DNA from 4 places in the Dyella sp. SYSU CM1112 genome. Region 3 is predicted to be linked to each of the others. Evidence: riboswitches for the same ligand, from Rfam matches in the RefSeq annotation. Region 3 holds a riboswitch; each other region holds the start of a gene.
What was found. A riboswitch is a leader RNA that binds a small molecule or an ion and turns the genes downstream of it on or off. The one in region 3 is predicted to bind cobalamin.
Positions count from the first base shown of each region.

Region 1: another riboswitch for cobalamin. It lies ahead of AC4HNJ_RS05550 (ribonucleoside-diphosphate reductase subunit alpha); the one in region 3 lies ahead of cobO (cob(I)yrinic acid a,c-diamide adenosyltransferase).
Region 2: another riboswitch for cobalamin. It lies ahead of metE (5-methyltetrahydropteroyltriglutamate--homocysteine S-methyltransferase); the one in region 3 lies ahead of cobO (cob(I)yrinic acid a,c-diamide adenosyltransferase).
Region 4: another riboswitch for cobalamin. It lies ahead of AC4HNJ_RS09585 (TonB-dependent receptor domain-containing protein); the one in region 3 lies ahead of cobO (cob(I)yrinic acid a,c-diamide adenosyltransferase).

Region 1 covers NZ_JBZEGI010000002.1:559,539-566,820, forward strand. Annotated here, with positions in the region: gene zapE (cell division protein ZapE) at 1-685, shown strand, start outside; gene AC4HNJ_RS05535 (peptidase C13) at 770-1,159, shown strand; gene AC4HNJ_RS05540 (MFS transporter) at 1,273-2,562, shown strand; gene AC4HNJ_RS05545 (glycoside hydrolase family 27 protein) at 2,679-3,884, opposite strand; cobalamin riboswitch at 4,120-4,327, shown strand; gene AC4HNJ_RS05550 (ribonucleoside-diphosphate reductase subunit alpha) at 4,627-7,029, shown strand; gene AC4HNJ_RS05555 (hypothetical protein) at 7,250-7,282, shown strand, end outside.
Region 2 covers NZ_JBZEGI010000002.1:317,337-324,618, reverse strand. Annotated here, with positions in the region: gene metE (5-methyltetrahydropteroyltriglutamate--homocysteine S-methyltransferase) at 1-2,089, opposite strand, end outside; cobalamin riboswitch at 2,287-2,498, opposite strand; gene AC4HNJ_RS04530 (class I SAM-dependent methyltransferase) at 2,545-3,375, opposite strand; gene AC4HNJ_RS04525 (alpha/beta hydrolase) at 3,473-4,378, opposite strand; gene dusB (tRNA dihydrouridine synthase DusB) at 4,463-5,449, opposite strand; gene AC4HNJ_RS04515 (nucleoside permease) at 5,562-6,821, opposite strand; gene rhtC (threonine export protein RhtC) at 7,185-7,282, shown strand, end outside.
Region 3 covers NZ_JBZEGI010000002.1:214,219-221,500, forward strand. Annotated here, with positions in the region: gene cobD (threonine-phosphate decarboxylase CobD) at 1-919, opposite strand, end outside; gene cbiB (adenosylcobinamide-phosphate synthase CbiB) at 912-1,832, opposite strand; gene AC4HNJ_RS04130 (cobyrinic acid a,c-diamide synthase CobB) at 1,829-3,124, opposite strand; gene cobO (cob(I)yrinic acid a,c-diamide adenosyltransferase) at 3,121-3,723, opposite strand; cobalamin riboswitch at 3,919-4,144, opposite strand; gene AC4HNJ_RS04140 (TonB-dependent receptor plug domain-containing protein) at 4,385-6,868, shown strand; gene clpB (ATP-dependent chaperone ClpB) at 7,025-7,282, opposite strand, start outside.
Region 4 covers NZ_JBZEGI010000005.1:156,848-164,129, reverse strand. Annotated here, with positions in the region: gene edd (phosphogluconate dehydratase) at 1-100, opposite strand, end outside; gene pgl (6-phosphogluconolactonase) at 278-973, opposite strand; gene zwf (glucose-6-phosphate dehydrogenase) at 970-2,460, opposite strand; gene AC4HNJ_RS09590 (GntR family transcriptional regulator) at 2,650-3,402, shown strand; cobalamin riboswitch at 3,526-3,785, shown strand; gene AC4HNJ_RS09585 (TonB-dependent receptor domain-containing protein) at 3,936-5,834, shown strand; gene AC4HNJ_RS09580 (efflux RND transporter permease subunit) at 6,174-7,282, shown strand, end outside.

The DNA.
Region 1 (7,282 bases), 350 kb from region 3:
CGACATCGGCGACGCCATGATCCTGTCCACCTTGCTGGAAGCCCTGTTTGCATGCGGGGTCACCTTGGTCACGACATCGAATACCGCGCCTGATAATCTCTACAAGGAAGGGCTGCAGCGCGCACGTTTCCTGCCCGCCATCGCTTCCATCAAGCAGCAATGTCATGTCGTGGAAATGATTTCCTCGCACGATTGGCGCTTGCGTGCGCTTACCCACGCACCGGTCTATCACACGCCGCCCGGCGCCGAGGCCGAACGCGAGCTGTCACGCATTTTTTCCACCCAGGCGCACGGCGACATCGTCGACGGTGGCGAGATCATCATCAACGATCGCCCGATTGCCGTACGCAAGCGCGCCAGCACCATCCTGTGGTTCGACTTCGCTGCGCTATGCGAGGGGCCGCGAGCAGTCGCCGATTACATCGCGCTTGCCAAGACCGCGCCGGCGATCATCCTGTCGAACGTACCGCAGTTCACCATCTATAGCGAAGATCCCGCCAAGCGGTTCGTGCAGCTGGTCGATGAGTTCTACGACCGTCACGTCAAGCTGATTCTCTCTGCGGCTGCGCCGATCACCGAGCTCTACGACGGCGAGCGGCTACGCGCGGAGTTCGGGCGTACCGAGTCGCGCCTGATCGAAATGCAGAGCGAGGAATACCTCGCCCTGCCGCATCGCCCCGAATGACAAGTACGGCCTTCTTGCCCCACGCTTCACTCACCCGAGTGGGGGCTGTACTGTGCTGTCTTCGCATGAACCCGGGAGTTATCCATGCTGACGATCCTTGCTGTGGCGCTTCTCGCTGGCACATCGCCCGCCGCACCTGCCGATGACAGCTTCACGGCACGTGTGCAGCGCGCCAAGTTGATCGAAGCAGGATCCACCGGACCGGCGTACCAAAAGCAGTTCTGGGCCAAGACCGGCAACCCTATGACGGATGCGCTGAAAGGCTGCCTGGCAAGCAACACTCCCGCCGATAAATCGCCCTTTACGCTGGTAGCCGATATCTCGCCCGACGGCCATCCCTTGAATGTGGACGTACGCGCGCCGACACCGGTCGCCAAATGCCTGGCCGGTCAGTTCTCCGCGTGGACGTTTCCCAAGCCGCCGAAACTGTCCGATTCAGTCAATTATCCGATTGAGATCGATGTGAGCATGTAAGGCTCGCCACCTCGTGCCTGCCTTTGCGATCATTCGGCACGCATGACTGCTCGCACGCTGCTACGTTCGATGTATGTCACGTACCGGCGTCGTGTCGGATAAGGAACCTATTGATGTCCCACGCTGCGGTAGCGCATTCCCGGCGCGAACGTTTCAAGACCATCTTCCGCGTTGTCAGCGGCAACTTTCTGGAAATGTACGACTTCATGGTCTACGGCTATTACGCCCCGGCCATCGCCAGAACCTATTTTCCTAGTCACAGCGCTTACGCCTCGCTGCTGCTCACCCTGCTCGCGTTCGCAGCAGGCTTTGTCATGCGACCGATAGGCGCCATCGTGCTCGGCGCCTATATCGACCATCACGGCCGTCGTCGTGGTTTGCTGCTCACCTTGAGCCTGATGGCGATCGGCACCTTGTTGGTAGCCGCCGTTCCCGGTTACGCCACGATCGGTGTGCTCGCGCCATTACTGGTGCTGGCAGGACGCTTGCTGCAAGGTTTTTCGGCCGGTGTCGAACTCGGCGGCGTGTCGGTCTATCTCTCGGAAATCGCCACGCCCGGACATCGCGGTTTCTACTGCTCATGGCAATCGGCCAGTCAGCAAGTGGCAGTGATGTTCGCCGCCGCACTGGGCCTGACGCTGCACTATGCATTGCCTGCACAGGCGATGGAAACATGGGGCTGGCGCATTCCCTTTCTTATCGGCTGCCTGATCGTTCCATTCCTGTTGCTGCTCCGCCGCTCGCTGGAAGAAACCGAAGCGTTTCTTGCACGGCATCGCCCCGGCATCGGCGAGATCTATCGATCGATGATGGCGCATGCCGGCACTGTGCTGGTCGGCATGGCGATGGTGATGATGACCACCGTGTCGTTTTACCTGATCACCGCCTACACGCCGACCTTCGGTTCCGCCGTCCTGAAGCTGTCGCACCTGGATGTATTCACCGTCACCCTGTGCGTGGGCATCTCCAATTTCATCTGGTTGCCGCTGATGGGCGCGCTGTCTGATCGCATCGGACGCCGCCCGTTATTGCTCGCTTGTACCTTACTTGCCCTGACGACCGCCTACCCTGCCTTGCATTGGCTGGCCGCGTCGCCCGATTTCGGCAAACTGCTCGGCGTGGAATTGTGGCTCTCCTTCCTCTACGCCAGTTATAACGGCGCACTCGTGGTCGCCCTGACGGAGATCATGCCGATAGAAGTACGCACCACCGGTTTTTCATTGGCCTATAGCCTGGCGACAACGGTCGGCGGCTCCAGCCTGGCCATATCGCAATGGCTGATTCACATCACCGGCAACAAGGCAGCGCCAGGCTTGTGGCTTTCTTTCGCCGCATTGTGCGGTCTTATCGCTACCTGGATGGCTTATCGCCATCCGCAACACCGAACGCTGCACCGACTTTAGTTTTTCAGCAACGGCATCGCCTACCAGTAACTTGATGCGTGCATGAATGCGTCATCCCCGCGAAGACGAAGATGACGCATCGGCATAGCGACGCACACCTACCAAGGCGCATGCTGCTAGCGTTTTGCTCCGCTCACCTTCAGCAGCACCACGCCATAAGCCGGCACCTCGAACACATGCCGGCTGTCGATCCGCCCGAGATCGCGGTGCTCCCACACATCGCGTGCCGTGACGCTATCACCCAAGCCGAGCGCCTTCAGATCCAACGTCGCATCCAGCGAGTGGTTGAGCGTGTTGAGCAAGCCCACCGCCATCGATCCATCCGCCAGCGGGCGCGACCAGAGCTGGATGGGACCAGCCTGCATCACGCGACCACCGGCGATGCCGCGTGCATCCTGATCGATCGCAAGCACTTCGCGATTAGTCAGCACCTCGCGCGTCACCGCACTCATGGACGATAGGTCATTGCCTGCAATCAACGGCGCAGCCAGCAGCGCCCACAGGCTCATGTGCGTGCGTTCCTTATCCTGCGAATCCATGCCCTGGTTGCCGATCTCCAGCATGTCCGCATCGTTCCAGTGGCCAGGTCCCGCGTAACGCTCCAAGCCTAGCTGCGAATTGGCGTTGAACATCATGCTGATGTAGTTCGCCTGGATGTCATCCGTGGTGCGCCACAAGTTGGCGCCCAGGTCCGCGCCCCATTCCCACACGCGGCCCCAGCCATAACTGCACAGCGCATAGACGATAGGACGTCCGGTGGCGTCCAATGCCTGCCGCATCCGTTGGTATGCCGCTTTCATCATGGCCGTTTGCTCGGCCAGGCTCTTTCCACGCATGTGCCGCGAAAAACTGCACAGATCGTATTTCAGGTAATCCACGCCCCAGCTTGCGAACAAGCGCGCGTCCTGCGCCTCGTGCCCGTAACTGCCCGTGAAGCCGCCGCAGGTCTTTTCACCCGGCGAGGAATAGATGCCGAATTTAAGGCCCTTGCTGTGCACGTAATCGGCCAGTGCCTTCATGTCGGGAAATTTCGCGTTCGGGTGCAGCATGCCGTGCGCGTCCCGCTGCCCCTGCCAGCCGTCATCGATGATGACGTAACGATAGCCGGCCGCCGCCATGCCACTGGATACCATCGCATCGGCCGCGTGACGGATGTCCACATCGGTGACGTCGGCGCCGAAATGGTTCCAGCTGTTCCAGCCCATCGGCGGCGTCGGAGCCAGCGCGGCATCGTTGATCGAAGCGGCCTGCACCCAGCACGGCCATAAGAGCAGGCATGCCACCCACCACCAGCGGACTGCCATTCGACGGTACCCGTTCATCGCTTCACTCCCCAGGGACATGCCTTGGAGCTTAGCGAACGACCCGCGGCTGTCATGTGTCCGGCGTCATTGGGACGCACCGGAAGGGCCGCGCCCCATCGACCATGGATCAGCCCGCCATCGTGTTATGGGCAGTCCGTCACAAAAATCCCGCAAGCCGCGCGGCGCCTGGTTTCAGGCTGCTTATCCACCGGCTTATCCACAAATTATTGGGTTGACCGACACAGATTACCCCGATATGTTGTGCTCCGTCGGTCGCCGTCGCCAGGTAAACGGAGGCGGCTCGGGAATCCGGTGCGAATCCGGAACTGCCCCGCAGCGGTAAGCGGAGACGAACGCCCCATGGGCACTGGTCGATTCGCGACTGGGAAGCCGGGGTCATTAGGCGGGTCGCAAGATCCACATCCGCAAGTCCGAAGACCTGCCGACACGGCATGACTGGAACGTCATGCCGCCGGTGACGGCTTCCGCGGGGAAGTGTGTCGCACGATGCGGATGTCACCCGCATCGGACGACTCCCCACCCTAGCTGCCACATCAGCCCTGCGCGCGGGAGCAGGCGGTTGAGTCCAGGGAGTCCGTCCATTCCAACCGGATCGTTCCGGCCGGGACGGCCTCCACAACCCGGAGTGTCCGACATGCAACCTCTCGATACCGAATCGCGCGAGCGCACCGCCGCCCGCGCGGACACGACCGCTTTTTCCGCCGATACCGATCCGTCATCCCCTGCCAGCCCTGTCACGATGTCCGTTACTGCCGAAGCTCCTTTCACCCTGACCCCGCCGCACAACCCCGGCCAGATGCGCGTCACCAAGCGCAATGGCAAGCAGGAAGTGGTCGACGTCAACAAGATCGTCCGCGCGGTAACACGCAGTGCCGAGGGCCTGCACGCTGTCGATCCGCTGCGCGTGGCGCTCAAGACCATCGGCGGCCTGTATGACGGCGCCACCACGCAGGAGCTGGATCAGCTTTCCATTCGCACCTCCGCCGCATTGACGGCCGAGGAACCCGAATACGGCCAGCTCGCCGCACGCCTGCTCAGCGCCTTCATCGACAAGGAAGTAAGCGGCCAGGAAATCCAGAGCTTCTCGCAATCCATTGCACGCGGCGCAGAACTGGGCATCCTCAACGCGCGCCTGCGCGATTACGTGGCCGAGAACGCGCGCAAGCTCAACGATGCGATCGATCCGCTCGCCTCGCGCCGCTTCGAGTACTTCGGCCTGCGCACGGTGTACGACCGTTACCTGCTGCGCCATCCGCAGCTGCGCAAGGTGATCGAAACGCCGCAGTACTTCTTCATGCGTATTGCCTGTGCACTGGGCGGCAATGAGATCGGTGAAACGCTGGAACTGTATCGCCTGCTCTCTTCGCTGGAGTACATCGCCAGCTCGCCGACATTGTTCAATGCAGGCACGGCGCATGAGCAGCTGAGTTCCTGCTTTTTGCTGGATTCGCCGCAAGATTCGCTGGAATCGATCTATGAAAAATACGGCGACGTCGCCAAGCTCAGCAAATTCGCCGGCGGCATCGGCCTGGCTTATTCGCGCGTGCGTTCGCGCGGCTCGCTGATCAAGGGCACCAATGGCCACTCGAATGGCCTGGTGCCGTGGCTGAAAACGCTGGACGCTTCCGTCGCCGCCGTGAACCAGGGCGGCAAGCGCAAGGGTGCGGCCTGCGTGTATCTGGAGCCCTGGCACGCCGACATCGAAGAGTTTCTGGAATTGCGCGACAACACCGGCGACGAAGCGCGCCGCACGCACAATCTCAACCTGGCGAACTGGATTCCCGACGAATTCATGCGCCGCGTGGAGCACGACGGGCACTGGTCGCTGTTCGATCCCAAGGTCGTGCCGCATCTGGTCGATAGCTGGGGCGAAGCCTTTGAGTACGCTTACCACAAGGCCGAAACCGAGGGCCTGGCCGTCAAAACGGTGAAAGCGCGCGAGCTGTATGCACGCATGCTGCGTACCCTGGCCCAGACCGGCAACGGTTGGATGACGTTCAAGGATCGCAGCAACGCCACCAGCAATCAGACGGCCAAATCCGAGAACGTCATTCACCTCTCCAACCTTTGCACCGAGATTCTGGAAGTGACCAACGCCGGCGAGACGGCGGTGTGCAATCTCGGCTCGGTCAATCTCGCGCGTCACGTAGTCGACGGTGCGTTCGACTTTGCCAAGCTCGCCACCACCGTACGCACCGCCGTGCGCCAGCTCGACCGCGTGATCGATCTGAACTTCTATCCGATTGCTACGGCCGCCACCGCCAACCGCAAATGGCGCCCGGTGGGTCTGGGCGTGATGGGTCTGCAGGACGTGTTCTTCAAATTGCGCCTGCCGTTCGATTCCGCCGAAGCCCTGGAGCTGTCCACGCGCATCGCGGAAGAGATCTATTACAACGCATTGGCGCAATCGAACGCGCTGGCAGAGGAATATGGCGCGCATCCCGGTTTCTCCGACAGCCGTGCCGCCAACGGCGAGCTGCAGTTCGATTACTGGCTGAACGCGAAGCTGCACGATGCCGGGCGCTGGGACACACTGCGCGAAGCGATCAAGGTGAAAGGGCTGCGCAACTCATTGCTGATTGCCATTGCTCCCACCGCGACGATCGCCTCCATCGCCGGTTGCTACGAATGCATCGAGCCGCAGGTCAGCAATTTGTTCAAGCGCGAAACCTTGTCCGGCGATTTTCTTGTCATCAACCGCTACCTGGTGGAAGAACTCAAGACCCTGGGTTTGTGGACCGCCGAAATTCGTGACGCGATCAAGCTCGCGGAAGGCTCGATCCAGGGCATCGCTGCCATCCCTGAGCGTCTGCGCTCGATCTATCGCACGGTATGGGAATTGCCGCAAAAAGCCTTGATCGACCTCGCTGCCGCACGCGGCGCCTACATTGACCAAAGCCAGTCGCTGAACCTGTTCATGGAAAACCCGAACATTGGCCAGCTCAGCTCGATGTACATGTACGCCTGGAAGGCAGGCATCAAGACGACCTACTACCTGCGCTCGCGCCCGGCGACCAAGATCGCCAAGACCACGGTAACAGCACCCGCTACTGCGACACCGGCGCCCAACACGCAGGAAGCGGCCACCGCTGCAGTGTTCTGCTCATTGGAAAATCCGGAGTACTGCGAGGCGTGCCAGTAATCACCTCGTCGGCTCATCGCAAGTCAGGGTCCAGCGCCTTTGCAGATATGCACGTCACCCGATCCCAGCTTTCGCCGGGACGACGAGCTTAAAAAGTCAATGCGGTCGCGACACCTATCACCCAGCCGTCCTGAGTCTTACATCAGCCCCTCAAAATCAATATGAGCATATGTCGCATCTTGGCCTCTGAGTCCACATTCACTCAACGCACATGACAGGAATGAAGCCCTTCCGCAATCGCAGTGGTCGCTCC
Region 2 (7,282 bases), 100 kb from region 3:
GCGGGGAGTGGATGTCATACACACCAGGGCCGATGGCTCCTGGATAGCGGAAGTTCTCAAAGGCTTGCAGCAGTTCCATCTTTGAGCGGCTGCTCTCGATGGAAATCACGTCGGCATCCAGCGCGGCAATGGTCTCGATGATGTTGTTGAATTCGCTGTAGCACATGTGGGTATGGATCTGGGTGGCATCGTGCAGGCCGCCGGTCGAGACGCGAAAGCAGTGGACCGCCCAATCCAAATAGGGCGCTTGCTCGGCTTGCCGGATCGGAAGGCCTTCGCGCAGTGCGGGTTCGTCAATCTGGATAACGTGGATGCCGGCGCTTTCCAGGTCATGCACTTCGTCGCGCAGGGCCAGGGCGAGTTGCAAGCAGACGTGCTCGCGCGGCAGGTCGTCGCGCACGAACGACCACTGCAACATGGTCACCGGTCCGGTCAGCATGCCTTTTACCGGCTTGTCGGTCAGCGACTGCGCGTAAGCCGACCAGCGTACCGTCATGGGGTGTGGCCGCGCGATGTCGCCCCAGATGATCGGGGGTTTTACGCAGCGCGAACCGTAGCTTTGCACCCAGCCGTGGCGCGTAAAGGCAAAGCCGTCGAGCTGTTCACCGAAATACTCCACCATGTCGTTGCGTTCGGGTTCGCCGTGCACCAGCACGTCGAGTCCGATACGTTCCTGGAAGCGAATGACGTGTTCGATTTCCTCGTGCAAGGTGGTTTCGTAACGCTGCTTATCCATACGCCCCGCGCGATGCTCGGCGCGAGCGTGGCGAAGTGCCTCGGTCTGTGGAAAGGAGCCGATGGTGGTAGTGGGCAATAACGGCAGCGCGAGCTTGTCCGCCTGCACTTTGCATCGATGCATCAGGCGAGAGCGACGCTGCGTGGCTTGCGGACTCAATCCGCGGACACGCGCACGGACGTCTTCACGCTGCACGCCGTGTGCCTGTGCGCGTGCGGCGAGCTGGGCGGCCTGTGCATCCAGAATAGCCGTGGCGTTGCTGTCGCCGTGGAGTTCGTTTGCATAGAGCCGTAGTTCTTCCAATTTCTGGCGAGCAAACGCCAGCCAGTTCTGCAGGTCGCGTGGTAACGCGGTTTCCTGCGCCGCGTCGACGGGAACATGCAGCAGCGAGCAAGACGGCGCGAGCCACACATGGTCGGTTCCGCGGGACTCGGCAATCGTTTGCAGGAGTGGCCGCACGCGTGCGGGATCGCTGCGCCAGACATTGCGTCCGTCGACAATGCCGGCGCTGAGCACGCCCTGCTGCGGCAGTGCAGACAGGAGTGCGGGAAGTTGTTCCGGTGCACGCACCAGATCGACGTGCCATCCATGGACCGGCAGGCTGGCGGCCAGTGAGAGGTTGTCGCCAAGACCTGCAAAATAGGTGGTCAGCAACCGCTTTGGAGAACGTCCCGTCGCCAAGGCTGTGTAGGCAATGCGGTAGGCGTGCCGGGTCACGGCATCCAGATCCTCTACCAGGCAGGGTTCGTCCAACTGGATCCAGGAAACGCCGGCGCGTGCAAGCTGCTCCAACAGTTCGAGATAAGCGGGCAGCAGTGCCTCGAGCAAGTCGAGTGCAGGGCTGCCGTCGCGGGTCTTGGACAGGCGCAGAAACGAAACGGGTCCAAGCAAGACGGGACGGCCTTCCAATCCCAGCGCACGCGCCTCAAGCCATTCGTTGAGAGGTTTGTTGACGGTAAGCCGGAAGCGCTGGCCTGTGTGGAGTTCCGGCACGATGTAGTGATAGTTGGTGTCGAACCACTTGGTCATCTCCAAGGCGTGCAGTGTGTGGTTGCCACGCGCCATGCCGAAATAGCCGGCCAACGCATCCTCCTGCCATAGGGGGCGGTAACGGTCGGGCACCGCGTCGAACAAGACGGCGGTGTCGAGCACGTGATCGTAGAACGAGAAGTCATTGACGGCGACCGTGCCGATGCCTGCCGCGTGAGCAAGCTGCCAATGTCGACGTCGTAGTGCGTGTGCCGTGTCGAGCAGGGATCTAGCGTTACCGTTGCGCCAATGCTGTTCCAGTGCGCGCTTGAGTTCACGGCGGTGGCCGATGCGCGGAAAACCAAGATAAGTGGTGTGTGTCATCGTGTATTCCTCATTGCAATGCGTGGCAAAGAGGAACGAAGGCAGACGCGACCAGGGCATTGCCATGTGCGCGCCGTCGACCTTCGCCCCCGCGGGCGAGCTGGGTAAACCGCGGGCAGGCTGGCGCTGCGTCAGTGGGCGACGCGGTGCCGGCTCTCCCCGCGGAGATCCCAGGTCGTACGAAGCGCCGTTGCGAACGGGTGGCTTCGGCTGGGGCAGGTCTTCGGGCTCGTGGACCAGGCATTACGCCGCCTACTGTTCGCCGCTTCCCAGGCAATAGCCCAGTGCTCATAGCGAAGGTCGTTTCCACACACCGCTGCGGGGCAGCGCCGGAATCCAACCGGCTTCCCTTTTAATTGCATCTCTTTATTCGGATAAAGAGATGAAAACCTCAGCGGGCGAACAGTAGCCTCAACGCATAGCCATGGTCAATGACTCTCGGCAGGGCGAGCCGGTCAATACACCACGGCGCGTGCTTGTACGAAGGCGAAGAAGAACACCGCGTTGGGATCGTTGCGCACGGCCTGTAATTCACCGCGCATGCCATCGACGGTTACCGCATCGGTTTTTCCGGCGGCAATGAGTTGTTCCGCGGCGGAGAGCAGCAGTTCTTCCCAGAACGCGATCATCTGCTTGCGGCGCCCGGGCTGACGATTGTCCAGCAGCACGCTTTTCACTTCGGTTTGTACGTCGCGATAACCACCGGCCAGCAGCAGGTTGCCGAGCTTGGCGCCGATGAAGGGATCGCCGCCGCTGTCGTATTGGTGATCGTTGAAGGCCATCCAGTAACGCAGCAGGTTGGGCGAGTAGGGATCGAGGAAGAACGAGGCATTGAGCACCTCGGTCACGTAAATTACGGCGCCAGGGCTGAGCACGCGACGAACTTCGCTCAGCACGCGCGCAGGGCTGGGCATATGTTCGAGCACCCAGCAGAGATAGGCGGCATCGAAACTCCGGTCTGCGAAAGGCAGATCGGCGGCGTCGGCTTGGCGCAGCGCGTAGCGCGATGCACACCATGCCTTCGCGGACAGGTTGCGTTCGGCGGCAGCCAATTGCGTAGGCGAGCGGTCGATGCCCGTGATGTGCAGGTCCGGAAAACGGCGCAACAGTATTTCGGTTTGTGCCCCGACACCGCATCCCACTTCGAGCAGATGGCTCGCATTGCTGTAATCGATGTGGCTGTAGAGGGTGCTTTCGAACATGCGCGCCTGACGCATCAGACGCGATTGCTCTTCATCCGAAAAACCATGGATGTAGGGGAAGTCGCCGGTAGCGATGCTGTTCATGCCAAGCTGTCCGCAACCCCATGCACGGCGTGCCTTCAATGACGCAGGCGCGTAGCTACGTTACTCCGTCACCTTGTTGCCGGGGAGTGCATGCGGCTCAGTGAGCAAGGGCTATGGGATGGGCGTGGATGAAACGCATGACGTCGTCCAGCGTCGGCGCATCGGCGTGGAACGGGCGAGACAGGGCAAATACCAATGCGTTGTGGCTTACGCCGGGGTACAGGCGCAACCAGACTTCTTCGTGATGCGCCTTGAGTACATGGGCAAGCGAGATGGCGTTGGAGGGTTCGACTTCATGGTCGGCTTCGCCTTGCAGCAGTAGCATGGGAGGCTCGTGACCGTGCACGAAACGCACGGGCTGGGCGCGTGCTTGTGAGGCGGCATCACGGCCGAACATGCCGAGCATGTCCTTTTCGCTGGCGGGAATCGGCATGAAGTCATAACAGCCGGCCAGGCCGATAAAGCCGGCCAGATCGAAAGGATGCAGATTGTAAGGCGTCAGCCACGATGGATCGGTTGCCAGCAGTGCGCCGATCTGGCCGCCGGCCGAGTGCCCCATCACAAAGATGTCGTTCGCCCGTCCACCCCATGCTGTAGCGTGGGCAAATGTCCACGCGACCGCTCGCGCGGCGTCCGTCATGAAGCCGTCCATCTTCACGTGTGGGTATTTCCGATAATCCGGAATGACCGTCACGACGCCATGCGAAGCCAGTGCCGTCCCCACGAAGCGGTACCACGCGCGTTCGCCGCGGACCCAACTGCCACCATAGAAAAACACCACGACTGGGGCGTGTTCCGCATTCCGTGGTCGGTACACATCCAGCTTCAGCTGGTGCTGCGGATCGAAGACGATGCCATGTTCTGCCACGATGCCGGCACGGCGATCGGTGGCGTTCAGTCCGGCAAACAGGCTCGCCTCACAGCCGCTGAGCAGCAGTGCGACGCTCAAGAGGATGGCGATATGCAGCGGAAACTTCAGCGAGCGGGCGAAGGAGAGGTACATCGTGGCGTGGCATCAAGAACGACTTGCCGATGATGCCTGCTTCGGCGCCGCAAAGGCTTGCGAACATTTATCGGAATGCGTCATTCAAGCGGCGATGCGCCACTGCGCTTGCAGCCCTTCGAAGTATTCGCGCGTCAGGCGCAGTTGGTCGTGTGCGTGCTCGGCGCGATTGACGACATCACGAAAGGCCGTGTTCTCGGGCCGATCCTTTGCATACCAACCCAAGTGCTTGCGCGCGATACGTACGCCGGCCTGTTCGCCGTAGAACGCATAAAGATGTTCCAGATGGCCAAGCAAGATGGCCGAAACCTCCAGCGGTGGAAGCGCTGGCAGCATTTCTCCAGTCGCCAGGTAGTGGGCGATCTCCCGGAAAATCCATGGCCGTCCTTGCGCGCCGCGGCCGATCATCACCGCATCGGCACCCGTTGCGTCGAGTACATGCCTGGCTTGTTGCGGTGTCGCGATATCGCCGTTAGCGAGGACCGGTATGCGAACGGCCGATTTCACTGCGGCAATCGTGTCGTATTCGGCTTCCCCTTCGTATTTGTCCGCACGTGTACGTCCATGCACGGCGAGTGCCGCGATGCCGTTGTCCTCCGCAATGCGCGCGATAGTGAGGGCGTTCTTGTGCTGCCGATCCCAGCCGGTGCGGATTTTCAGCGTGACCGGGACTTCTACCGCGCTCACTACCGCTTTCACGATGCGCGCGACCAGCGGCTCGTCTTGCAGCAAGGCCGAGCCTGCCCACACGTTGCATACCTTTTTGGCGGGACAGCCCATGTTGATGTCAACAATTTGCGCGCCATTGGCAACGTTGAACCGCGCTGCCTCGGCCAGCATGACGGGATCGTAGCCGGCGATCTGCACGCTGACGGGTTCAGGCTCGCCTGCATGATCCATCCGCTGGATGGATTTGCGGGTTTGCCATAGACGCGGATCGGCTGTCGTCATTTCAGACACGGCAAGGCCCGCGCCCAGCTGCTTGCACAGCAGGCGAAAAGGCTTGTCGGTAACGCCGGCCATGGGTGCGAGCACCACGGGCGGGTCGATGCGATAGGGGCCGATCTGCATAGGGGTATTGTAACCCTGGCTGCTCGTCTCTCTCTTCGCACGAGGCAGGCGAAGCTTGTGACTTGCCCCGCCATCCTTCACGCAAAGGGGTAGGGACATGCGGCGGTGAACGTCAGTGCGCAGGAATGCCTTGCCGGGTTTCGGGTTCGTGCTTGTGCTTGAAGAGGAAGACGAATAGCACCGCGACGATCAGCGAGTAGGTTGCGAATGTCAGCCAGATACCGTGCCACTCCAGCGAGTGATCGGGACGGGTGAAATACCGGTCGATCACGATGCCGCTGATTGAGCTGCCGAGCACGGCTCCGATGCCGTTGGTCATCAGCATGAACAGGCCTTGTGCACTGGCGCGGATGGCCGGGTCGCTTTGCCCTTCCACGAATAGCGAACCGGAAATGTTGAAGAAGTCGAAGGCCATGCCGTAGACGATGCATGAGAGCACGATCATCCACAGTCCCGGTCCCGGGTTGCCGAAGGCGAACAGGCCAAAGCGCAAGGTCCACGCCAGCATGCTGATCAACATGACGGTCTTGATGCCGAAGCGTTTCAGAAAGAAAGGTATCGCCAGGATGAAGAGCGTTTCCGACACTTGCGAGATGGACATGATGATGGCGGGATAGCGCACCGCGATCAGATCCTTATAGGCATCCACGTGGGCGAAATCGTGCAGAAAGGTATCGCCATAGGCGTTGGTCAATTGCAGTGCCGCACCCAGCAGCATGGCAAAGATGAAGAACACCGCCATCTTGCCCTGCTTGAACAAGGCAAACGACGTGAGCCCCAAGGCATCCAGCCACGAACGGTGGCTCTGGCCACGCAAACGCGGCGGGCAGGGCGGCAAGGTGAATGCGTAGAGACCGAGCACGAGTGCTGCCCCCGCGGCAACATAGAACTGGCCAGTAGTGGTTTCCAGATGCAGCAGGCTGACCATCCACATGGCCGCGATGAAACCGACCGTGCCCCATACGCGAATCGGCGGGTAGACGCGCACTACGTCCACGCCGTCGCGCTTGAGAGCGTTGTACGCCACGGTGATGGAGAGCGAGATGGTGGGCATGTAGCACATCATGTTCACCAGCATCACCCAGAACAGCGTGTCAGGCTGATTGATCTCCGGCACGATGCACAGCACGATGGCGCCGCTGATATGCAACAACCCGTACAGGCGTTCGGCGCGTATCCATTTGTCCGCGACGACGCCAAGCAAGGACGGCATGAAGAGTGATGCCAGGCCCATGGTCGAGAAGATCGCACCGAACTGCTCGCCGGACCAATGCCGGTTTTGGAACCAGTAGGCACCGATCGTGATCAACCATGCGCCCCAGACAAAGTACTGCAGGAAGTTCATCGCAATGAGTCGGAGCTTCAGGCTCATGGGTTGGTTTCCTGCATGTGGTTGTCCCCTGGGTAATGCGCAGCTATCGGGTCTTCGACGATGTCCGCATGGGCTTGATCGTCTCGGTGAAAGTCCGGACCGATGCGCATGTTTTCCAAACAGCCAAGGCTGCCCTTCTCGAGAGCTTTGCCCCGGCATGGATAATGGACCCCGCCCTTCGCCGAAGCGCGCGTGATTCAAACTGGTTTTGGATCGGCCCTGCCTTGTAAAGGCTGGGTTGAGCGCCCGCGCCAATGCCGTGGCAGCGTAGAGGAAGCCCTGGCCGGGCGGCAAGGTCGCCGCATGAGGTGTTTAGGGCGCTCCTGCACCATTACACTGCAGGTTGGTTTGCGGAGTCGCCTTATGAGTCTGTTCATTACCATCGCGATGGTTCACATCATTGCCCTGATGAGTCCCGGTCCGGACTTCTTTTTCGTTTCGCAAACAGCGGTAAGCCGCTC
Region 3 (7,282 bases):
CGAAGCGCAAACTCGATGGCGTATCGAACAAGCGCACAAGAATGCCGCGCGACGCAAGCTCACCATGCAGCCATGATGCGTCCACATGCAAACACCACTGGAACAAGCCGCAACCTCCTGCAGGGGCAAGTCCGTACCGACTCAGCAATTCAGACAAGCGTTCGCTCGTACGCAGAAGGCGCTCGCGCGCGTGCATCTGCCAGGATGTATCAACCAGCGCATGCTGCAATACGTAGCGCGTAGGCCCGCTCAATGTCCACGGTCCGAGCTTCTCCTGCAACGCATTGAGCAAAGCGGGGGCGGCACATACGAACCCGGCGCGCGCACCCGCCAAACCAAAGAACTTGCCTGCCGAGCGCAGCACGATCAGACCTTCGCGATATGTGTGTGGGCATAAGCTACGGTCTGGCGTTACGTCCATGAACGCCTCATCCACCACCAGCCAGCCACCCCGCGCTGCAAGCGCTTCGTGGATCTGCAACAACTGCTCCGGTTCGAAGCGATCTCCGCCAGGGTTATTGGGATGGATCAAGACCAGCACATCCCAGGATGCAAGCTCGGCGAACAATGCATCGGCAGCCATGCCGCTCACCTGGTGTCCCGCTCGTTCCCATGCTTGCCGGTGTTCGGCATATCCGGGTGCGATGATGCCGACACGTGACGGCGCACGCAGCGACGGCAACGCTTGAATGGCCGCCTGCGAACCCGCCACCGGCAATATATGCGGTGCTGCGTAGTACGCATACGCCGCATCCATCAGACCGTCCTCTTCCTCCGGAAGCCACTGCCACGCTGCAGGCGGGATGGCCGGCACCGGCCAACCGAACGGGCTGATACCCGTGGACAGATCAAGCCATTGCTCCCATGGGATGCCGTACTTGTGCGCAGCACGCCGCAAACGTCCGCCATGCTCAAGCATGGATGCCTCCGCTTGTTGCTATACCAAGCAGCAGCGCTGCCAGCATCCAGATCACCACACCATGACGGACCAGACGACATGCTTTGTGAATGGAACCGGCATCGGGTGCCTGACCTTCGCCGAGTGGCGGCCGCGCCTCCCACACACCGTGATACGGCGCCGCACCGCCCAGCTGCACACCGAGAGCGCCCGCGCCTGCAGCCATGACCGGGCCCGCATTGGGACTGTCCCATTGCGCAGCCTGCGTGCGCCAACATCGCCACGCACCATCGAAATGCCCAGCCAGCGCATAGGTAAACGCGGTAAGCCGCGCGGGCAGGAAGTTGAGCACATCGTCGATGCGCGCCGCCGCCCAGCCAAACCGCTCATAGCGCGGCGTTCGGTAACCCCACATTGCGTCAAGCGTGTTGACCAGTCGATAGAGCAGTGCACCGGGCGCTCCGAGCACGGCAAACCAGAACAAGGTGCCGAATACGGCATCGTTGCCATTTTCCAGCACGGACTCCGTCGCGGCGGCGGCAACCTGCTGTGCGTTCAAAGCCACAGTGTCACGGCTGACCATGCGCCCGACGGCATGGCGAGCCGCATCGAGATCATCCCTGGCAAGCGCCTCGGCCACGGGCCGCGCATGCTCTCCAAGACTGCGCAAGCCTAGCGCCAGATACAACGTTATGACCGCGATGCACCATGCCGCCCATGCCGGCACAGCTTGCTGGATGGTCCGCAGCATCAGAACCAAGGGCAGCACGGCCAACGCCCACGCCAATATACCTCGCACACGTCGATCCGCATGTATGCAATGCTCGATCCAGACGGCTAGACGGCCAAATGCCACCAGAGGATGCCCACGGCGCGGCTCGCCTAGCCATGCATCAAGCAAAACGGCGGCAAGCATGGCCGTCATGGTGCTCATGCGCGAAACAAGCCCAAGGCCGCCGAGGGATGCGAAGGAAAGTAGAAGTGCACGAAGCTGGCGGTAAAGCGACGATCGCGATAGACCGCCTCGCGGCCAGGGCCCCCATTGGGATTGAACGCATGTGCGATCGGCTCCGCATCGATCGATGCCTGCGCGTAGTGAAAAGTATGCCCGCGCAAGCTGCCTTCAGGCAGATCAACGCCCTGAAGACCCAACGCTGCGAGCCGCGGTTGCAAGACCGCACGACCGGGCAATAAAGCCGCCATCGTCGCCTCGTGCCCGCTTTGATCCGTCAGCCCATCGAGCGCGAAGAGCAATCCGCCACATTCGGCAAGCATGGGTTTGCCGGTATCGCGATGCGTGCGCAAGGCTGCATGCAAGTCGGTCCGTCGCGACAAGGCATCCAGATGCAGCTCTGGATAACCACCCGGCAACCATACGGCCTCGCAGTCGGGTAAGGCATCACCGGCCAAAGGCGAGAAGAAACACAATTCCGCACCCGCCGCGCGCAATAGATCCAGATTGGCCGGATAGATAAAGCAAAATGCGTCATCGCGCGCCACGGCAATACGCTGTCCTTTCAATAGGGGCGGAATGCTTTCGCTGGCCGAGGTTTCGAATGCAACAGGCGGCGGCAGTGCCGTTGCGGCATGTTGCGCCCACGCATCGGCCAAGGCATCGAGTCGCGCATCGATATCGGATAGCTCCGCTGCCGCGATCAAACCCAGATGCCGTTCCGGCAGCGCAAGCCGCTCTTCGCGCGGCAATGCGCCGAGCCAGTGCAAGGAGGCAGGAAGGCTCTCTTTCAGCAGCTGCGCGTGATAAGCACTACCGATGCGATTGGCAGCCACGCCATACATCGACAGCCCTTCACGGTAGGTTGCCAGGCCACAGGCAAGCGCGCCAAAGGTTTGCGCCATCGCCGAACCATCGATAACCGCCATCACCGGCACGCCCAATTGCTGTGCAAGATCGGCGCTGGACGGCGCGCCATCGAACAACCCCATTACACCTTCCACCAGGATCAGATCAGCATCGCCCGCGGCATCAAAGAGACGCTTGCGTACATCCGCTTCGCCGCACATCCACAGATCGAGCTGATAAACCGGCGTACCTGCGGCGCAGGCCAGCACCGTGGGATCGAGGAAATCGGGCCCGGTCTTGAACACACGCACGCGCCGCCCCTGCCGGGTGTGCCAGCGGGCAAGTGCAGCGGTCACTGAAGTCTTGCCCTGCCCCGATGCCGGCGCGGAAACCAGCAAGGCCGGGCAGTGCCGGACATGGCTCATAGCTCCACGCCTTTTTGTGCCTTGATGCCGGCCTCGAAAGCATGCTTGACCACACGCATCTCGGTGACCGTGTCGGCGACAGCGATCAATCCATCCGGTGCGCCGCGGCCGGTGATGACGACATGTTGGCGTGGGGGACGTGCCGTCACGGCCGTCAGCACTTGCTCCAGCGATACGTATTGCTTCACCAAGGCGATATTGAGCTCGTCCAGCAATACGAAGTCATAAGCGGGATCGGCGAGCATGCCTGCGGCGATGGACCATGCGGCTTGCGCCGCTGCGATGTCGCGCGCCTTGTCCTGAGTCTCCCAGGTAAAGCCCTCGCCCATGACGTGATAGTCGAGCTGGTCGCCGGCGAAATGGCGAAAAAAAGCCTCCTCACCCGTGGAAAAGGTGCCTTTGATGAACTGCACCACGCCGCACTTGAAGCCGTGCCCCAGCGAACGCGCCAGCATGCCGAAACCGGAAGAGCTCTTGCCCTTGCCGTTGCCGGTGTTCACCACCAGCACGCCCCGATCGATCGTGGCGCGCGCGATCTTGCGATCGACCAACTCTTTTTTGCGCTGCATGCGTTCGCGGTGACGCTCTTCGGGTGTCATGTCATCGCGCGGCGAACGTTCGCTCATGGCCGCACCGCGGCACGGTCGGCAAACGGGAAAGACACATTCATGGATGCACTCCTTATCGTGTGCCCGGCAAGGGCGCTCGACACACGGAAGGAAGATGATGCGGCAACACGCCGAGGCGTGGCACCCGGACACGGCCCTCCGCCTGTCTGGTTTAAAGCCTGCCGAGGCAAGCTCTCGCATAAGGCCGGTCTCCGGGCTTGCGAGCGAAGGCCTGCGCCTTCTGGCCCACGCCTTCCCGTGCTCGGCACAGTGGCGCTCTGTGGACCTGTTGCTCGCCTACCGTTGCGGGGGCAGCTCCGGAGTCATCGCCCTGACACTGAGCGATCTCACCGGATTCCCGTTTCAACCACTGGCTTTAGGGCCAGCAGTCACCTTAGGCCGGAGCATCATAAATGTCCTGCTCCAGGACGCCTAGCCCGAGCGTCGTTACACGCCAGCTGCACCGACCGATAACGATGCTGGCGTGAGGCGGCCCGCGTCAATGGCTGACATAGGGAGTAAGTCCATGCCGGGTAGCGATATTTCCATTTGGACTTTCGGACGCCTAATCGTCGGTTGATGGTCCGCCTCATTGTCATTAATCTGAAATTGCTGCCCCGCAGCAAAACAACAAGCTAGGGGAAAACTCGCAATGAAGAAAGACGACCGCTCGCCTTATCAAGGCAGGCCCAAGAACGATTCCATCAAACTTCTCACGGCTTCAGTGTTGTTGGCACTCGCCACCACCGCTGCTGCCCAGGACACCTCGCAAGCAGCCTCCAGCGACAAAGCGAAAAACCTGCAGGCCGTGATCGTGACCGGCACACGCGCGCAGAATCGAACCGACAGCACCTCGTTATCGCCGATCGACGTCGTACCGGCTTCAGCCCTGCAAAGCACCGGCACCACCGAACTTTCCACTGCTCTCGCGCGCCTGATTCCTTCGCTGAATTTTCCGCGCCCTTCCGCCACCGACACTACCGATTCGCAACGTCCCGTACAGTTGCGCGGCTTGGCTCCGGATGAAGTCCTGGTGCTGGTCGACGGCAAGCGCTGGCACAACAGCGCCATGGTGAACGTGGACGGCACCATCGGCCGCGGTTCAGCTCCGGTGGATCTCAACACCATTCCGCTTTCTGCCATCGATCACATTGAAGTGCTGCGTGACGGTGCGTCTGCGCAATACGGTTCCGACGCGATCGCCGGTGTGATCAACATCATTCTGAAGCATGGTGCGCAAGGCGGCTCGGTGGAGCTGGATGGCGGCCAATACCAACGCGGCGGCGGACGACAATGGCAGGGTTCGGCCAACTTCGGCATTCCATTGAGCGGTGACAAAGGCTGGCTGCGCATCAGCGTGGATGACGGGCATCAAGATCCGACCAATCATGGCGGCGTCGACATCCGCTATCCCCAATTCGGTGAGAAACAAGTGTTCGGCGATCCCTCGGTGAGCGAGCACAATCTGTTCCTGAACACGCAATACGACCTCACCAACAACATCCAGTTTTATGCCTTTGGCAGCTACCACGATCGCAACGCGATTTCCGACGAGCTGTATCGCAATCCCTATGGCTACCCGTCATCAGTAGCGTCCCTGCTTACGTCGCTCTATCCCGGCGGCTATCAACCGCTACTACAGGCTCGCAGCACCGATCAGGCGCTGGTAGCCGGCGTACGCGGCACAACCAGTGGCGGGTGGCGCTGGGATGTAAGCGCCAACTACGGCGGCAATCGTGTATCGCTGGATACGATCCACACCGCCAACTACGCCTTCCTGCACGATTTTGGCTATACGCCCAACAGCTTCTTCGATGGCGTGGTCTCATCCGCGCAGCAGGTCGCCGATGTCGATATCGCAAAAGACTTCAACCTGAGCTGGTTGCCCAATGCGGTAACGCTGGCCTTCGGCGGCGAGTATCAACGCGACACGTATCAGATCAGTGCTGGCGATCCGAGTTCGTACTACGTGGGCACATCGGGCGTGAGCGGGGGCGCGCAGGGTTTCAGTGGCTACAGTCCCGTGAACGTGGGCTCATGGAGTCGCAGCGACGTAGCGCAGTATGTAAGTCTGGAAACCAACCTCACCGACAAACTCGGCACCTCGTTCGCCGTACGGCATGAGGATTACAACGACTTCGGCAACACGGTGTCGGGTGCCTTGGCTGCACGCTACGACTTTACCGATCGCTTCGCGTTGCGTGGCAGCGTCTCGACCGGATTCCGCGCCCCGTCGTTGGCGCAGGAAGACTATTCCCAGATCGGCTCGCTTTACCTGACACCCAGCAACGCAGGACCTGGGGTAGCGCCTGGCATCTATCAGACCGGCCTGTTGCCAGTGAACAATCCGGTAGCGCAATTGCTGGGAGCTCAGTCACTGCGTCCGGAGCGCTCGCACAACTACACCGTCGGCGCGGTGTTCAATCCGATCGACCCGCTGACGCTGACCTTGGATATCTACCAGATCCAGATCTACAACCGCATCGTGCTCTCCAGCACGCTGAGCGGACTCAACAATCCGGCGGTGGTGGATTACCTTGCCGCGCATGGCATCACCAATGTGTCCTATAGCTCGGCGCAGTATTTCACCAACGCGGTAGATACACGCACTCAGGGCGGCGACATCGTCGCCAGCTACCATTCGGATTTCGGCAACGATGGCGTGCTGGACAGCACGCTGAGCTATAACTACAACCGCACGCAAGTCATGGGCGTAGCGCCGAATCCGCCACAATTGGAAGCGCTGGGCCTGCAATTGCAGCGTGTGACCTATCGCGACATCAAAGGCCTGCTGGCCAACTCCACGCCACGAAGCAAGTTGATCCTCAACGAGAACTACACGTTGGGTCACTGGGCATTCAATGGCAACCTCACCCGTTACGGCAGCTTTACGGCATATAGCAACAGCACGTACCTGCTTAACCAGACCTTCAGCCCGCAATGGGTGTTCGATCTGGCTGGCAGCTACAACCTGGACAGCTGGACATTCACACTGGGCATGGACAATGTCACCAACAGTTATCCGGACAAGGTGATTGCCGCGAACAACAACAACGGCACCATTCCTTACTCAGAATTTTCACCCGCGGGCTTCAATGGGCGTTACTATTACACCAAAGTGATCTATCACTGGTGATTCAACAAGCCCACTGCCAAACACTTGTGCGATGCATGCATGGAAATCCCGGCCTTGAGCCGGGATTTTTTTGCGGCAGAAATTTGCGGCCAGGTCGCACTCACGGCGGGCTTGCTTCACCCCTCCCCCGCTAACCGCAGGGGAGGGTGATGCCTGTCACGCATGCTTGTGGAAAGCGAGATGCCCACCTTCAGCACTTACCGCAATCGTGTCACCCGAGGTGAAACGCCCTTCCAGGATTTCCTTCGCTAGCGGATTCTCCAACTGCTGCTGGATCGCACGCTTGAGTGGACGCGCACCGTATACCGGATCGAAGCCGACATTGCCGAGCAGATCCAGGGCCTTGTCATCAACCTCCAGCTTGAGCTCACGCTCAGCAAGACGTTTTTCCAGGTACGCCAGCTGGATGCGTGC
Region 4 (7,282 bases), on a different contig from region 3:
TCATCGCGGCCTGGATGCGATCCAGATAAGCGGCGCGCGTATCGCGGCTGCGCTCGCGCAGGCGTTCGGTCACTTCGGCAACGACGGGATGCAAACTCATTTCAGACTCCAACCGAGAGAGCTCGGCGTTGATGCTTTTCTTGCCAGTCGGATTAACGGCAACGGTTTGACGATGTTTGATGCGGCCTTGGCGTCATTGCCATTCCCCTACGCAGCGGAATCCATTTCTGCTTGTCGCACTCGCGGAAGGGGGCAGGGCGAGGCAAGAGGCGACGCTTCAAGGGCACCAATAAATTTCCAGTGGCCGCTCGGCACGCAGCACGCTAGCAATGGGCAGGGTGCTGTCAGGCTTTTCCGCTTCCGCCAGCACGTCACGCTTGTCGTTGCCTTGAATGTGCAGATACAGCGTCCGCGCCTTCAACAGCACCGGCAAGGTAAACGTGATGCGCGGTTCGCCGGCGCCTGGTGCTCGCATCGGCAACACTTGCGCCGTGTTCGACGTATCCAGTGCTTCGCCGAGGCGATCGCCACCGGGAAAGAAAGAAGCCGTATGTCCATCCGGCCCCATGCCCAGCACGATCACGTCGAAAGGCTGCTTCAAGGCAGCCACCCGTGCACGCACTTCACCAATACCGGCTTCCGGTGTCGCGGCCTCCACGTACAAGGGCACGAATTCCGCATCGGCCGCCCGGTGTTGCAGTAGCAGCGATTCAACCAGTCGTGCATTGGAACGCTCATCCGATTCGGGCACCCAGCGCTCGTCCACCAACGTGACGGTCACCCGCGACCAATCCAGCGCCTTGTTTGAAAGCGCCTCGAACAGACGCTTGGGCGTGCTGCCGCCGGAAACCGCGATCAAGGCTTCGCCGCGCACATCGATCGCTTCGCGCAACTTACCCGCCAGGCTTGCCGACAAGGCCTCGGCCAGCGCCTGGGCGTCATCGAACGCATGCAAGGCGTGCTTCGCGCTCACGGCTCGTGATCCTCATCCCAAGTGCGGCCATCGCGCTCAATCAATGCTACCGCCGCGCTCGGTCCCCAGGTGCCGGAGGTGTACGGACGCGGCGACTCGCCGGTCGCCGCCCAGGCAGCGAGGATCGGGTCGGCCCAGTTCCATGCGGCCTCCACTTCATCACGACGCATGAACAAGGTGGGGTTGCCGCGCACCACGTCGAGCAGCAAACGCTCATACGCATCGGGCTGTTGCACGCCGAACGCTTCGGCGAAGCTCATATCCAGCGGTACGTGGCGCAGACGCAGGCCGCCCGGACCCGGATGCTTGATGGTCAGCCACAGCTTTACGCCTTCATCCGGCTGCAGGCGCAGCACCAGGCGGTTCTGTGCCAGCGGACCGGCCGAAGCGGTGAAGATGGAATGCGGCACCGGCTTGAACGCCACCACGATTTCCGACACACGCTCGGCCAGACGCTTGCCGGTGCGCAGATAGAACGGCACGCCGGACCAGCGCCAGTTGGCGATTTCCGCCTTCAAGGCCACAAAGGTTTCGGTATTGGACTTCTCGATCTTCGACTTGCTATCGCTGTTCAAGTCTTCGATGTAGCCCGGCACGCTCTGCCCTTCGGCCGCGCCCGCCCGGTACTGGCCGCGCACGGTGAGTTGGGCAGCGTTGGCTTCATTGATCGGCTTGAGCGCATGCAGCACCTTGAGCTTTTCATCGCGCACCGCATCCGGCGACAGCGAAGAGGGCGGCTCCATCGCCACCATGCACAGCAGCTGCAGCATATGGTTCTGCACCATGTCGCGCAGCGCGCCGGCATGATCGTAATAGGAACCGCGGCGCCCCACGCCGAGCGTTTCCGCCACGGTGATCTGCACGTGATCGATATGGCCGGCGTTCCACAGCGGCTCGAACAGGGCGTTGCCGAAGCGCAGCGCCAGCAGGTTCTGCACCGTTTCCTTGCCGAGGTAATGGTCAATGCGGAAGGTTTGCGATTCCGCGAAGACACGGCCGACGTCATCGTTGATGCGGTTGGCGCTGGCCAGGTCATGACCGATCGGCTTTTCCAGCACTACGCGCGACTTGCCCTCGTTGAGGCCGTAGCCGCCCAGACGCTGGCAGATGTCCACGAACAATTCGGGCGAGGTGGAGAGATAGAACACGCGCACGTGATCGGGCTGTTCGCCCATCAGCTTGGCGAAGTCGTCCCAGCCGTTGTCCTTGCGGGCGTCGAGCGGACGGTAGTGCACCATTTTGAGAAAGGCGTCGAGCTTGTCCGCCTGCGCCTTGGCTGCGCCGTTGATGGCGGAGCGGACTTGCGCGCGATAACCGTCGTCATCCAGACCCTCGCGGGCCACGCCGATGATGCGGCTGCCGGGCTGGATCTGGCCGTCGATAAAACGATGAAACAGGGCAGGGAGCAATTTGCGTACGGCCAGGTCGCCGGTACCGCCGAAAATCACCAGATCGAACAGATCGACCGGTTGAGCAGGTGCAGTCACAACTCACCTCATGGAATGCGGGCAGTCGCGGGGATGCGGCTGCCAGGGGAACTCTGATCGTACCAATGACATACCAGGCCATACCAGTGTTTTCGGTGTGCAATCGTATGCAAAATTTTCCTAAGCTGGCGGCCACCCCGTGTAACGCCCTGTTGTGCCAGTGGTTCGCCATTGGTATGGTTGCCAGCTATGCAAAGTGCCCTGGCCGAGGAATACCGGCGCCTGAGCCGTGATACGACCACCCATCAGCCGCTGGCTTACCTGCGGCTGCGCCGGGCTATTCGCAATGTGATCCAGCATCGCGACATCGAGCCGGGCCAGACCTTACCCAGCGAACGCGATTTATCGCAGGTCCTGGGTCTGTCGCGCGTGACGGTACGCAAGGCAATTTCAGGCCTGGTTGAAGAAGGCCTGCTCACCCAGCGCCACGGCGCCGGCACCTTTGTGGCCGAGCGCATCATCAAGCCGATGTCGCGGCTGACCAGCTTTACCGAAGACCTGCGTGCACGCGGCTTGCATCCGCGTTCCGAATTCTTCGAACGCAGCGTGGGCGAAGTGACGCCGGAAGAATCGATGGCACTGAACCTTTCCCCCGGCGTGCTGGTGGCGCGCCTGCACCGCGTGCGCTATGCCGAAGATGAGCCGCTGGCGATCGAACGCAGCGTGGTGCCGGCCAGTGTGCTGCCCGATCCGCACGAAGTGCACGACTCGCTGTACGAAGCACTGGAAAAGCACAACAGCCGCCCCGTGCGTGCGTTGCAGCGCTTGCGCGCCGTGTTGCTGGCGGCGCGTCAGGCCCGCTTGTTGCATGTCAGCGTGGGCAGTGCCGGTCTGCATATCGAACGCCGCAGCTTCCTCGACGATGGCCGCGTGGTGGAATTCACCACCTCCTGGTATCGCGGCGACATCTACGACTTCGTAGCGGAATTGCAGACGGACTGATGCCGCGCATTACAACCGAGACATGACCTCCCCCGCCTACAGGAGAGGGGTCATTCGTTCTTGCGGTGGAAATGTTCTTGCGGTGGAAATAACGGCGAATTGCCCTGGCCGTCCCCAACCGCTACAGTGGCGCCCGTTTCGGGTGTCCCCTGTTCGCCCAGGGGATGAAACGGGAAGCCGGTGCGCTGTGTTCCCACAGCAAGGCCGGCACTGCCCCCGCAACGGTAAGCGAGCGCGGTAGCGCCGTCGGTCCATGACATGGCCGGCAGCTATCACGAACGGTCACACGCCACTGTGCACGACATGGGAAGGCGCCGTTCGGCGGCATGCGGATCCGCATGCCACTCGCAAGTCCGGAGACCGGCCCGCGACAGAGCCTTGAATGGCTCTCCAGGTTCTGGTGCTCGCGGCGGGCGAGGCACGGAGATCGCGCTGCAGCCGTCGCCTGCCCGCTCTTTCCGCTGCTTTTCCCCTTTGGCGCCAGTCATTCATCTGCGCCGCGCGGGGACGTGCGGCAAGGGGTCATACACATCATGTTGAAGAAGACTGCGCTTGCAGCGGCGCTGCTGGCCGGATTGGCCAGCCCGGCCCTCTACGCCCAAACCACCTCCGATCAAAGCGGCACGTTGACGCCGGTGATCGTCACCGCCACCCGTACCGCCATTACCGCCAACGATGCCTTGTCATCGGTAACCGTCATTACGCGCGAAGACATCGAACGGCTGCAGCCGGTTTCGGTGGCTGATCTGCTCACCGGCCTTCCTGGCATTTCCATTGCGCAAACGGGTGGCATCGGCCAGCAGACTTCCGTCTATGTGCGCGGCACCAATGCCACGCACGTGCTGGTATTGGTCGATGGCATACGCATCGGCTCCGTGAGCTCCGGCTTGGCCGCGCTGGAACAGATTCCGGTGAACGTCATTGACCGCATCGAGATCGTGCGCGGACCGCGCGCCAGCCTGTACGGCTCCGACGCGCTGGGTGGCGTGATCCAGATCTTTACCCGCCACGGCCAGCCTAACGGCGGTATTTCGCCCTCCGTCAGCGTGACGGGCGGCAGCCACGGTTTCGTCAACGGGCAGGCAGGCCTGTCCGGCGGCACCGATCATCTTTGGTACAACGCCAGCCTCGGCGGCGAATACACCGGCGGCATTCCCGCCTGCCGCATGGGTGCGGCGGAACTCGGTGTCGCCTGTTTCGTCGACGATCCGCGCAATGACGCCTACCGCAACTGGAACGGCTTCGCCAACTTCGGTTATCGCTGGGACAACGGCACCGAACTGGCCTTCGACTGGCTGCGCAGCAAAAGCAACGCCGAATACACCGGCAGCCCCTATGGCGGCAATGACGCCATCGAAGAGCAATACGTAGCCGGCGCGCGCCTGAGCTTTTCGCCGCTCTCGATCTGGAAAGTCACGCTCGACGCCGGGCAAACCCGCGATGACGACGCCACGTTCTACCAGGGCAGTTATTTCGGCCTGTACTACCCACGCACCGGCACCGGTTATTTCAATTCCCGCCGCAACCAGGCCTCGTGGCAGAACGACATCACGCTCACCTCCAATCAACTGCTCACCGTAGGCGTGGACTATGAGCAGGAACACATCACCAGCGACACCGCCTTCGAGCAGACCACGCGCGGCGATACCGGCACCTTTGCGCAATACCAGGGCACCTTCGGCCAGAACGAAATACAGGTCTCCGCGCGTCACGATCACAATGATCAGTTCGGCAACCACAACACCGGCTCCGCGGCCTGGGGTTATCACTTCGAACATGGGCCCGTGCTATCGGTGAGTTATGGAACCGCTTTCCATGCACCGACCTTCGACGATCTGTATTTCCCGGCTTTCGGCGGCGTGCCCACCTCCAATCCGGACCTGAAGCCGGAAACCTCGCGCAGCGTTGAAGTCGGCCTCACGCAACAGCTCGATCATTGGAATTGGGGTGTAAACGCGTACCAGACACGCATCACCGACCTGATCGGCTTCAACAGCGAATTCGTTCCTGTGAACATCAGCCGCGCGCGCATCCGCGGCATTGAAGGCCAATTCGGTTTCGATGTGGACGACTGGCGCGTACAAAGCTATCTCACGCTGCTGCAGCCGAAAGACGACGACGGCAGCGCCGACAACGGCAACATCCTGCCACGCCGTGCCGAGCGCACCGCACGCATCGATGTCGACCGCCGCTTCGGCAAGATCAATCTCGGCGTAACGGAATTCGCTTCCGGCAAGCGCTATGACGACGCGGCCAACGTCTATCGCCTGGGCGGCTACGCCACCACCGATCTGCGCGCCAGCTACACCTTCGCACCCGGCTGGCAGGTGGAAGCCAAACTGGCGAACGCGTTCGATCACAGCTACGAGACCGCCTACTACTACAACCAGCTAGGGCGTACCTGGTATCTGACCTTGCGTTACAGCCCCTGATAAAGCGGCGTGTTTGAGCACCCTATGGTTCGCTTAGCAGCAGCAACGGCTGCTACAGCGTAGCGGTCGGTCTCAGCGCACGCTCGGGCAATCCCGCCCCAACCCTCCTCCCCTGCATGCAGGGGAGGGCGCCATGTCCGGCAGTCCCGCAACACGTCTTTTCACATCTCCGGCCGCGCCATGCCTTTCGGCACGGCCGGACTTCAGGCACATTTGCAGGTCTGGCTTCCCAGGCATAAAGGTGCCCATGATTGCGCCCTTCTTTTCGCTTGCGCCGTTGCCCGCGCTGGAGACGCGCAGGCATGGCTTGCATTTACCTGACGCTGCACAGGTAACGCGATGAATATTTTCGCGCCGATTATCCGTCGGCCTATCGGTACCTCATTGCTGGCGATCGGCCTGACGATTGCCGGGTTTTGCGCGTACTTGATGCTGGGCGTCGCCGCATTGCCCACGCTGGATTTTCCCGGCGTGTTCGTCACGGTCGCGCAGCCCGGTGCCAGTCCGCAGACCATGGCGACCACGGTGATGGCGCCACTGGAACGCCACCTGGGGCGCATCCCGGGCGTGCAGGAAATGTATGGCAATGCCACGCAAGGCAGCGCCACGATCATGGTGCGCTTCGATTTCGGTCGCAATGTCGACAAGATTGCCGAGGATGTGCAGTCGGCAATCAATGCCGCCGCACCCGACCTGCCCAGCTCGTTGCCGAGCCCGCCGCAGTACTTCAAATTCGATACCTCGCAGATTCCGGTGTTGCTGATCGCGCTGACCTCCAGCAGCCTTCCGCCGGACAAGCTCTACGACCTCACCGATACCTTGCTCAGCCCGGCGGTGGCGCAGATTCCCGGCGTGGCGCAGGTGCAGGTGTTCGGCGGCACGGCGCACGCGGTGCGCGTGGATATCAATACCGCCGCCCTGTCGGCCAAGGGACTCACCGCCAACGACATCGCCAACGCCTTGCGTGCGGCCAACGTCACCTCGCCACAAGGCATCCTGAGCGACGGCCAGACGCAGATGACCGTCACCGCCAACGACGCACTGCACACGCCGCAGGATTTCGCCAACCTGATCATCGCCAACCGGAAAGGCTTGCCGGTGCGCCTGTCGGACGTCGCCAAGATCACCAGCGGCGAACAGGACAAATACCAGGCGGCGTGGTTCGACGGCATGCGCGCAGTGGGCATGCAAATCAACAAGCGGCCGGAAGCGAATTCCGTCGCCACGGCGGAAGCCATCCGCGCCAAGCTGCCGCAACTGCGTCAATGGTTGCCGGCCGACGTGCAGATGACGCCGATCCTCGACCTGACGCAAACCACCAAGTCGGCCTTGCACGAAGTAGAGGTCGCATTGCTCATCAGCATCGCGATGGTGGCGCTGGTGATGCTGGTTTTCCTGCGCAAGCTGCGTCCCACGCTGATCGCCGCGCTCAGCGTGCCGCTATCGCT